3 regions of the Stenotrophomonas sp. STEN054 genome follow, and region 3 is predicted to be linked to each of the others. Evidence: predicted binding sites of a transcription regulator. Region 3 holds the regulator's gene; each other region holds the start of a gene.
What was found. The regulator HrcA, encoded in region 3, represses chaperone genes, less so after heat shock. The targets are predictions, from matches to a motif close to TTNGCACTCNNNNNNNNNGAGTGCNAA.

Region 1: a site for HrcA is predicted at 1,890-1,916, ahead of rpoH (RNA polymerase sigma factor RpoH). Genes of this name have one in related genera too.
Region 2: a site for HrcA is predicted at 1,466-1,492, ahead of AC1VXD_RS07055 (co-chaperone GroES). Genes of this name have one in related genera too.

Annotation. Positions count from the first base shown of each region.
Region 1 covers NZ_JBXFWG010000004.1:26,936-30,211, forward strand. The annotation lists gene purD (phosphoribosylamine--glycine ligase) at 1-903, shown strand, start outside; gene rpoH (RNA polymerase sigma factor RpoH) at 1,004-1,879, opposite strand; gene AC1VXD_RS02415 (TonB-dependent receptor) at 2,165-3,276, opposite strand, start outside.
Region 2 covers NZ_JBXFWG010000013.1:4,162-7,437, forward strand. The annotation lists gene AC1VXD_RS07050 (endonuclease) at 1-1,216, opposite strand, end outside; gene AC1VXD_RS07055 (co-chaperone GroES) at 1,538-1,825, shown strand; gene groL (chaperonin GroEL) at 1,909-3,276, shown strand, end outside.
Region 3 covers NZ_JBXFWG010000018.1:47,573-50,848, forward strand. The annotation lists gene recN (DNA repair protein RecN) at 1-1,010, opposite strand, end outside; gene hrcA (heat-inducible transcriptional repressor HrcA) at 1,125-2,189, shown strand; gene grpE (nucleotide exchange factor GrpE) at 2,253-2,768, shown strand; gene dnaK (molecular chaperone DnaK) at 2,952-3,276, shown strand, end outside.

The DNA.
Region 1 (3,276 bases), on a different contig from region 3:
GTGGACGCTGCGCTGGCCTACATCCGCGAGAAGGGCGCACCGATCGTGGTCAAGGCAGATGGCCTGGCCGCCGGCAAGGGCGTGATCGTGGCGATGACCCAGGCCGAGGCCGAGGACGCGGTACGTGACATGCTCTCGGGCAACGCCTTCGGCGATGCCGGCGCGCGCGTGGTCATCGAGGAATTCCTCGATGGTGAGGAAGCCAGCTTCATTTCGATGGTCGACGGCGTGCACGCGCTGCCGATGGCCACCTCGCAGGACCACAAGCGCGTCGGCGACGGCGACACCGGCCCGAACACCGGTGGCATGGGCGCCTACTCGCCCGCGCCGGTGGTGACGCCGGAGGTGCACGCGCGGGTGATGCGCGAGGTGGTGAACCCGACCGTGCAGGGCATGATCGCCGACGGCATCCCGTTCACCGGCTTCCTCTATGCCGGCCTGATGATCGATGCCAGCGGCGCGCCGAAGGTAATCGAGTTCAACGTGCGCTTCGGCGACCCGGAAACCCAGCCGGTGATGCTGCGCCTGCAGTCAGACCTGGTGGACCTGGTGGAAGCGGCCATCGATGGCCGCCTGGACCAGCTGGACGCGCAGTGGGATCCGCGCCCATCGCTGGGCGTCGTGCTGGCCGCCAAGCCTTATCCGGAAGCGCCGATCACCGGTGAGGTGATCTCCGGCCTGGACGACGTGCCCGCCAATGCCAAGGTGTTCCATGCTGGCACCACGCTGGATGCAGAGGGCCAGGTGCTCAGCGCCGGCGGCCGCGTGCTGTGCGTGGCCGCGCTGGGCGACAGCGTGCGCGACGCGCAGGCCAGTGCCTATGCCGGCGTGGCCAAGGTGACCTGGGCCAACGAGTTCCACCGCACCGACATCGGCTGGCGCGCGATCGCACGCGAGGGCTGAGGCTCGCCCGGCGTCAGTAGATCCACGCCATGCGTGGATGAGCCCCACAAACAGAAAGGCCCGGCATTGCCGGGCCTTTCCTCATTCCAACGCCTCCCGCTTACGCAGTGAACAGCGCCTTCATCTTCTTCAGCGCGTTCGCTTCAACCTGGCGGATGCGCTCGGCAGACACCCCGTACTCATCAGCCAGTTCCTGCAGCGTCACCTTGCTGTCGGCATCCAGCCAGCGGCGGCGGATGATGTCGCGCGAGCGGGCATCCAGCTCGGCCAGGCCTTCGCGCAGCAGCTGCATCTGGTTGTCTTCGCTGTCCTCGCGCTCGTAAGCCATCGACGGATCTTCATCGTCGGACACCAGGAACGCAGCCGGCGACGGCGGCGCATGATCATTGTCTTCGTCGGTCGGCGCATCGAAACCGATATCGCGACCGGACAGGCGCGATTCCATTTCCATGACCTCGCGCTCGGACACGTTCAGATCCTTGGCGACGGCGCTGACTTCGGCCGCGTTCATCCAGCCCAGGCGCGTCTTCGACCTGCGCAGGTTGAAGAACAGCTTGCGCTGCGCCTTGGTCGTGGCGACCTTGACGATGCGCCAGTTCTTGAGGATGAACTCGTGCATTTCGGCACGGATCCAATGCACGGCGAAGGACACCAGGCGCACGCCCATGTCGGGGTCGAAGCGCTTGACCGCCTTCATCAGGCCGATGTTGCCTTCCTGGATCAGGTCGCCCAGCGCAAGACCGTAGCCGTTGTAACCGCGGGCCACGTGCACCACGAAGCGCAGGTGCGAATGCACCAGCTCACGTGCGGCGTCCAGATCGTCACCGTCGCGGAAACGACGGGCCAGGTCCTGTTCGTCATCGACCGACAGCACCGGAATCTGGTGCACGGCACCGATGTAGGCGTCCAGCGAACCGAGCGCACTGGGAATCGGGAGATTGTTTGCCACAAGGGCAGTAGAGGTGTTCTGGCTCATAGGGCTCATCTTAGCAGTCCGGCTTTTGGACTGCTAAAGCGGGAGGAAGTTCCAGTGTTCCGCGAACAGAACACTGGGCGATTCAACATCCCTACCCTATCGCGAATTGATGACAATGGCGAGCAGGCTCGACCATGGAAGAACACCTTCCAAATCAATCACTTGAAGAGAATAAGGTGCATGAATGGTCGTTTTGGGCCGCAAAATCCCACGGCGCCACCCCATTCAGCCCGGCAATGTTGCCGGTCGTTCAGCCCAAGGCCGCATGGCCGCCCTCGGGCGGCCTCAGTAGTAACCGGCCAAGTTCAGGAAGAAGCCCTTCTGGTCGTACCTCAGCTCGGTCATGTCGTCGCTGAACTCGGTGAAGTTGTAGCCCACGCCGACCTTGAAGTTCTCGCCCACCCGCCGGTCCACGCCCAGCAGCCAGCCCTTGCGCACGCCGCCCTCGCGCACCTTCAGCCAGCGGTGCTCGGCCAGCCCTTCCCACTCCGCGAACAGGCGGTAGCGCAGCTGCAGGGCGGCGAAGTCGGCGCGGCTGTCCAGCCAGGCGCCCTCACCGCGGCCGGTGCGGTAGTCGCCCCAGCGCGAGGCCAGCTTGGCAGCCATTTCCCAGCGCTCGCCGATCTGGCGGATGCCCTCCAGCGACAGCACCTGTGAACGTTGGTCGTACAGGTTGCCGCCTTCCTGGCCCAGAGAGGCCACGTCATAAAGGTAGGTGAACTTGCCGAAGCCGGCCCAGCGCGTGTTGTCGTGCGGGCGCCAGGCGAAGCCGACATTGGTTTCCACCAGCTTGGCATCGGCCACCGGATTGATCCGGTCCTGGGTGTCGGCGTAGTTCGCGCGCAGGGCGAAGCGCCAGTCTTCGTTGAGCTTGTAAAGCAGCCGGTTGGTGGTCACCCACTGCTCGCGCTGTTCGGCACCGCTGTCGCGGCGGTACTCCAGTTTGCTGCTCCACTGCGCCACCGCATCGGTGCGGCCACCGCTGACGCTGTACGCACGGCGGTTGATGCGGCCCACCGTGGATTCCAGCTCGCCGTCCATCAGGGTGAAGCCAAGGTTCCAGCCCTGCGCCGGGTAGAAATCCATGCCGAAGGTGTGCACCAGGCCCGCGCTGTCCTGGCGGCGGTCCTTCAGGTACTGGCTCTCGTTGTAGACGTTCACCTGGTTGCTCAGGCGCCATCGCTGGCCGACCGTCCAGCCGCTCTGCAGGCCGCTGTCGAACAGCGGATCGGTGCCGGTGCGGTCGGTGCTGTAGCTGTAGCTGCCGTACAGGCTGTGGTCGGGCGCCATGCGGTATTCGGCATCGACCTTGCCGCCGTGGCCGCGGCTGCCGCCACTCAGCTCGGCACCCACGCTGCTGCGGTCGCCGAACAGGTAGCGCGCACCCAGCGTCAGCA
Region 2 (3,276 bases), on a different contig from region 3:
TGTGCTCGCGGTTGTAGGTCAGGCCGCTGCCCGTGCCCGCACGGCTGCTCACCTTGGTGTAGCTGTGGTTGCGGTAGGCGTCGAGGATCTTGCCGCTGTTGTTCGGATCTTCGTCGGCAATTTCCAGGATGGTCCAGGTGCTGGTGCCCGAGCCGCTGTACGGGTAAGCGGTGTGGCCTTTGATGGTCTCGTGCAGCGAGCAGCGCAGCTGGCTCGGGCTGGAGGTGTTCACCTTGGAGTAGTAGCCCGCCGGGGTGCCCGGGTTGCCGGGATTGCCGGGGTCCGGATTGCCCGGGTCCGGGTTGCCGGTGGTGCTGGCCACGGTGAAGGCGATGCGGCTGTCGGCGGCCGGGCGTGCACCCTGGCTGTCGGTGATGCGCGAGGCGCGGATGTCGAAGCGGCAGGCCTCACCGGCCACCAGGGCGGTGTTGGTGGACAGCTTCACGGTCTTCCCGCTGGCCGGCCAGGTCAGCGGCACGCTGCCGGAGGTACCGCAGCTCAGGGCGAAGGCGCCGCTGGCCAGGTTCACCGTCTCGCTGAACACTACTTCCAGATCGGCCGCGGCCGGGAAGGTGCTGCTGCCCTGTGCCGGGGTCGTGGTGGTCACCGACGGCGGTGTGTTCGGGCCGCCCGGGGTGCCGCCACCGCCGCTGAAGGTCTGGTTGTTGTTGCAGCGGCCGAAGGTCTCACCGGCCGATTCGGCCCAGGTGAAGTGGGCGTACTGGCTGCCGCTGCCGGTCAGCTGCAGCGAGGTGCCCGGGGTGGTGCTGTTGGTTTCGGCAACCGGGATGTTCTGGCTGGTCATGCCGGCGGCGGGGCCACCGGAGGCGGTGATGGCGCCCTCGTAGCTGAGGAACTGGACCACCTTGCCGCTGGCGTCGACCAGGGCGATGCCGTCGTTGGGGCCGTTCTGCAGGCCGTTGGTCGGGTAGGTGGCCACGGCGATCGCGGCGCTGCCGCAGCCGGCGGCGCTGCCAGCCGGGACGGGCTTGTTGTCGTAGACCACGGCGGCCGAGGCATTGGCGCCGTTGTACAGGTACAGGCGGTAGCCGGACAGGTCCTCGCCGGCGGTGGCGACCACTTCGATGGCTTCGCCGACGTCACCGGCCGGGGTGCTGTCGTCGTAGTGCAGTTCGTTGATGAAGACCTCGGCCTGGGCCGGCGCGGCGACCAGCGCCAGCAGGCAGGCGGCGGCGAGCGGGGACAGCAATCGCATCGACTACTCCTTGTGATTGGGAATGCCGGGCGAGCCTAAGGCCGAACGCGTGACACTTTGCCGTAACTGAACGTCAGATATCTGACACTGCGACGTAGTTCACCAAAATTGCCGAAACCCGTCGGTGCGATCGTCTGTTCGCCGCCGCAGTGCACCGTCGAAATTTTTTCTTCCGCGGGGCTTGAAAGGTCGTCGGGCAGCTCCATCTCTGTCCTGCTCCCGACCTGTCGGGTTTTTTCGCGAGCAATGCTGGCAGTCACCTGGGGTGAGTGCTAACATCGCCGGACTTTTTTAGACCAATCAACAACTTAAGAGGTCCCTATGAACATCAAGCCGCTGCACGACCGCGTTGTGGTCAAGCCGATCGAAGCTGACGAAATCTCCGCCGGTGGCATCGTCATTCCGGATTCGGCCAAGGAAAAGTCGACCAAGGGTGAAGTCGTCGCCGTCGGCCCGGGCAAGGCCCTGGACAACGGCACCGTGCGCGCTCCCTCGCTGAAGGTTGGCGACAAGGTCATCTACGGCCAGTACGCCGGCAGCTCGTACAAGAGCGAAGGCGTCGAGTACAAGGTCCTGCGCGAAGACGACGTGCTCGCCATCATCGGCTGAGCCTCGGCGCGACCTGTTTTATCCCCTGATTCCAACACCCAGCCGCCGGGCATGGCCCGGCGCTACCAATGAGGTAACTGCACATGGCTGCCAAGGATATTCGTTTCGGTGAAGACGCCCGTTCGCGCATGGTGCGCGGCGTCAACGTTCTCGCCAATGCCGTCAAGGCCACCCTGGGCCCGAAGGGCCGCAACGTCGTGCTGGAAAAGAGCTTCGGCGCTCCGACCATCACCAAGGACGGCGTCTCCGTCGCCAAGGAAATCGAACTGGCTGACAAGTTCGAGAACATGGGCGCGCAGATGGTGAAGGAAGTTGCTTCCCGCACCAACGACGACGCTGGCGACGGCACCACCACCGCCACCGTGCTGGCCCAGGCCCTGATCCGCGAAGGCGCCAAGGCCGTGGCCGCCGGCATGAACCCGATGGACCTGAAGCGTGGTATCGACAAGGCCGTCGTGGCCGCCGTCGCCGAGCTGAAGACCATCTCCAAGCCGACCGCCGACGACAAGGCGATCGCCCAGGTCGGTACCATCTCGGCCAACTCGGACGAGTCGATCGGCCAGATCATCGCTGACGCGATGAAGGAAGTCGGCAAGGAAGGCGTGATCACCGTTGAAGAAGGCTCGGGCCTGGACAACGAGCTGGACGTGGTCAAGGGCATGCAGTTCGACCGCGGCTACCTGTCCCCGTACTTCATCAACAACCAGCAGTCGCAGACCGCTGACCTGGATGACCCGTTCATCCTGCTGCACGACAAGAAGATCTCCAACGTCCGTGACCTGCTGCCGGTGCTGGAAGGCGTCGCCAAGGCCGGCAAGCCGCTGCTGATCGTTGCCGAAGAAGTCGAAGGCGAAGCCCTGGCTACCCTGGTCGTCAACACCATCCGTGGCATCGTCAAGGTCGTGGCCGTCAAGGCTCCGGGCTTCGGCGACCGTCGCAAGGCGATGCTGGAAGACATGGCCGTGCTGACCGGCGGCACCGTGATCTCCGAAGAAGTTGGCCTGTCGCTGGAAAAGGCTACCATCAAGGACCTCGGCCGCGCCAAGAAGGTGCAGGTTTCCAAGGAAAACACCACCATCATCGATGGCGTGGGTGACAAGGCTGCCGTCGACGCACGCGTCGGCCAGATCAAGACCCAGATCCAGGACACCTCCTCGGATTACGACCGCGAAAAGCTGCAGGAACGCGTGGCCAAGCTGGCCGGCGGCGTTGCCGTGATCAAGGTCGGCGCTTCGACCGAAATCGAAATGAAGGAAAAGAAGGATCGCGTCGACGACGCCCTGCACGCCACCCGTGCAGCCGTTGAAGAAGGCGTGGTCCCGGGCGGCGGCGTTGCCCTGGTCCGTGCGGTCACCTCGCTGGCTGGCCTGAAGGGTGCCAACGAAGACCAGAACCACGGCATCCAGATCGCCCTGCGTGCGATGGAAGCCCCGCTGCGCGAAATCGTGGCC
Region 3 (3,276 bases):
CCGCGCAGCTGTTCCACTTCGGCATGCATGCGTTCGCGCTGCGCGCCCAGCTCGTCCATCGGCACGCGGTGCTTGCGGGCCAGGTCGTGCAGGCGGCCGAGGCGGCGCTCGTTTTCTTCGAACTGCTCCGGGTCGGCATCGAGGTCGTCGTGCACGCGGTCCAGCAGCGACAGGGCTTCGTGCAGCTGGATCGAGGCGTTCTCGATCAGGCCGTCCACGTCGCCCAGGCGCGGGTCGTGTTCGATCAGTCGCGACAGTTCGTGGCGCACCTGCTGCAGCAGGTCCATGGCCGAGCTGCCGTCGTCGCCATTGAGCTGGTTGCTGGCCGCCTGGCAGGCGCTCAGCAGGGCGCTGGCGTGGGCCTGGCGGCGGTGGCTGGCACCCAGCGCGACAATCGACTCGGGTTCCAGGTCTTCGCGGTCCAGCTCGCGCAGCTGGTGTTCGAGGAAGCCGATGCGGTCGGAAACGTCGCCCTGTTGCGACAGGGCCAGCGATTCATCGACCAGGGTCTGCCAGGCCGCAGCGGCGCGGCGCACCTGGCGGCGCTCGTCCTCGTTGCGGGCATAGGCATCCAGCAAGGCCAGCTGCGACGGGCGCGTCAGCAGGGCCTGCTGCTCGTGCTGGCCATGGATTTCCACCAGCCGCCCCGCCAGATCGGCCAGCTGCGCCAGGGTCACCGGGCGGCCGTTGATCCACGAGCGCGAGCCGCCATCGGCGCGGATCACCCGGCGCAGCTGGCACTGGTCCTCGTCGTCCAGCTCGTTGTCGGCCAGCCACTGGCGCGCGGCCTGCAGCTGGTCCAGGGCGAACTCGGCCGACAGCTCGGCACGGGCGGCGCCATGGCGGACCACGCCGCTGTCGGCACGCAGGCCGGACAGGAAGCCGAGCGCGTCGACCATCAGCGACTTGCCGGCGCCGGTCTCGCCGGAAACGACGGTCATGCCCGGCCCGAACTCCAGCTCGGTAGCGCGGACGACGGCAAAATCCTTGATCGAAAGATGTCTGAGCATGGGTACAGGGGTGTCTGAGCCGCGCAACGCTAGCACGCGCGGCGGGGTGGTCCAACGACTTGCCAAGGCGACGCACCGCCATTATCTAGTCTCCGTGTCTCACAGGTTGATTCCATGCACGGTTCCGCTGACCAGCTTGCCCCGCGTGCGCGCCATCTATTGCGCACGCTGATCGCGCGTTACATCCAGGACGGTGAGCCGGTCGGCTCGCAGACGCTGGCGCGCGTGGCAGGCCTGGAGGTCAGCCCGGCCACCATCCGCAACATTCTGGGCGACCTGGAGGACCTGGGCCTGCTGGCGTCGCCGCATACCTCGGCCGGGCGCATCCCGACCGCGCACGGCTACCGGGTGTTCGTCGACAGCCTGCTGCAGATGCAGCCGCCGGGCGAGGGCGAACTGGCCCGCCTGCGCCATGAGCTGGCCGGTGGCGGCAGCACCCAGGCCCTGCTCGGCAGCGCCTCGGAGCTGCTGTCGGCGATGAGCCACTTCGTCGGCGTGGTCAGCGCGCCGCGGCGCGAGCAGTTCGCCTTCCGCCAGATCGATTTCGTAGCCCTGGACGGCCGCCGGGTGCTGGCGATCCTGGTGTTTGCCGACAACGAGGTGCAGAACCGGGTCATCGAGACCCGCCAGGGCTTCGAGCCGGGTCAGCTGGAACAGGTGGCCAACTACCTCAACGCCCATTTCGCCGGGCTGCCGCTGGCCGAGATCCGCACCCGCTTGCTGCTGGAGCTGCGCGACGCCCGGTCCGAGCTGGAACAGCTGCTGGCGCACAGCATCGAGCTGGCCGAGCAGGCCCTGCAGCCACCGGCCGACGACATGCTGGTAGCCGGGCAGACCCGGTTGATGGGGGTGCAGGACCTGTCGGACCTGGAGCGCCTGCGCGAGCTGTTCGAGCTGTTCTCCAGCAAGCGCGAGATCCTGCAGCTGCTGGAGCGGACGATCCAGGCCCCAGGCGTGCGCATCTTCATCGGCGAAGAGACCGGGATGATGCCGCTGCAGGGGGTCTCGCTGGTCACCGCGCCCTACACCGCCAACGGCCAGGTGCTGGGCGTGCTGGGGGTGATCGGGCCCAAGCGGATGGCCTACGACCGGATGATTCCACTGGTCCAGGCCACCGCGGACGTGCTCGGGGCGGCCTTTTCGCCGCCGGGACGCGGTCCGGGGCCGGCAGACGCTTGAAACGCAGCATCCCGCCCACACTAGGGTGGGTGGAGGCGGAGAGTGACCGCCAGGGACCCAGACATGAACCAAGAACAGCCAGATATCGAAGCCCAGCAGAGCGCCGCCGATGCGGCCGCTGCCGCGGGCACCCATGACGAAGTGGAGCGCCTGCGCGCCGAAGTCGAGCAGGTCAAGGCCGATGCGCTGCGTGAGCGCGCCGACCTGGAGAACCAGCGCAAGCGCGTGGCCCGCGACATCGAGCAGGCGCGCAAGTTCGCCAACGAGAAGCTGCTGGGCGAGCTGCTGCCGGTGTTTGACAGCCTGGATGCCGGCCTGAAGGCCGCCGGCGACGATGCCAACCCGCTGCGCGAGGGGCTGGAGATGACCTACAGGCAGCTGCTGAAGGTCGCCGCCGACAACGGACTGGTCCTGCTGGACCCGACCGGCCAGGCATTCAACCCGGAACACCACCAGGCCATCAGCCAGGTGCCGGCCCCCGACGCGGCCCCGGGCAGCGTGGTGACCGTGTTCCAGAAGGGCTACCTGCTCAACGAGCGCCTGCTGCGGCCGGCGCTGGTGGTGGTGGCTGCCGACTGACGCGCCGGGCCGGCAACGGCCCATCGCCGTCAGGTAGCCGGGCCAGGCCCGGCGCACTTTGAACGGTTGAACACAGCGTTCGGGGGATGGCTTGAATGTTCCACGAGCCTCCCCCACATCCCATTCATCCACCGGCCGACCGGCCGGATTGACACCAACAAGCATTCTTCAGGAGTCTCCCCCATGGGCAAGATCATTGGTATCGACCTCGGCACCACCAACTCGTGCGTGGCGATCATGGACGGCGGCAAGGCCCGCGTCATCGAGAATTCGGAAGGCGATCGCACCACCCCGTCGATCGTCGCCTACACCAAGGACGGCGAAGTCCTGGTCGGCGCCTCGGCCAAGCGTCAGGCCGTCACCAACCCCAAGAACACCTTCTACGCGGTGAAGCGCCTGATCGGCCGCAAGTTCACCGACGCTGAAGTGCAGAAGGACATCGCCCACGTCCCGTACAGCATCCTGGCCCATGACAATGGCGACGCCTGGGTGTCGACCAGCGATGCCA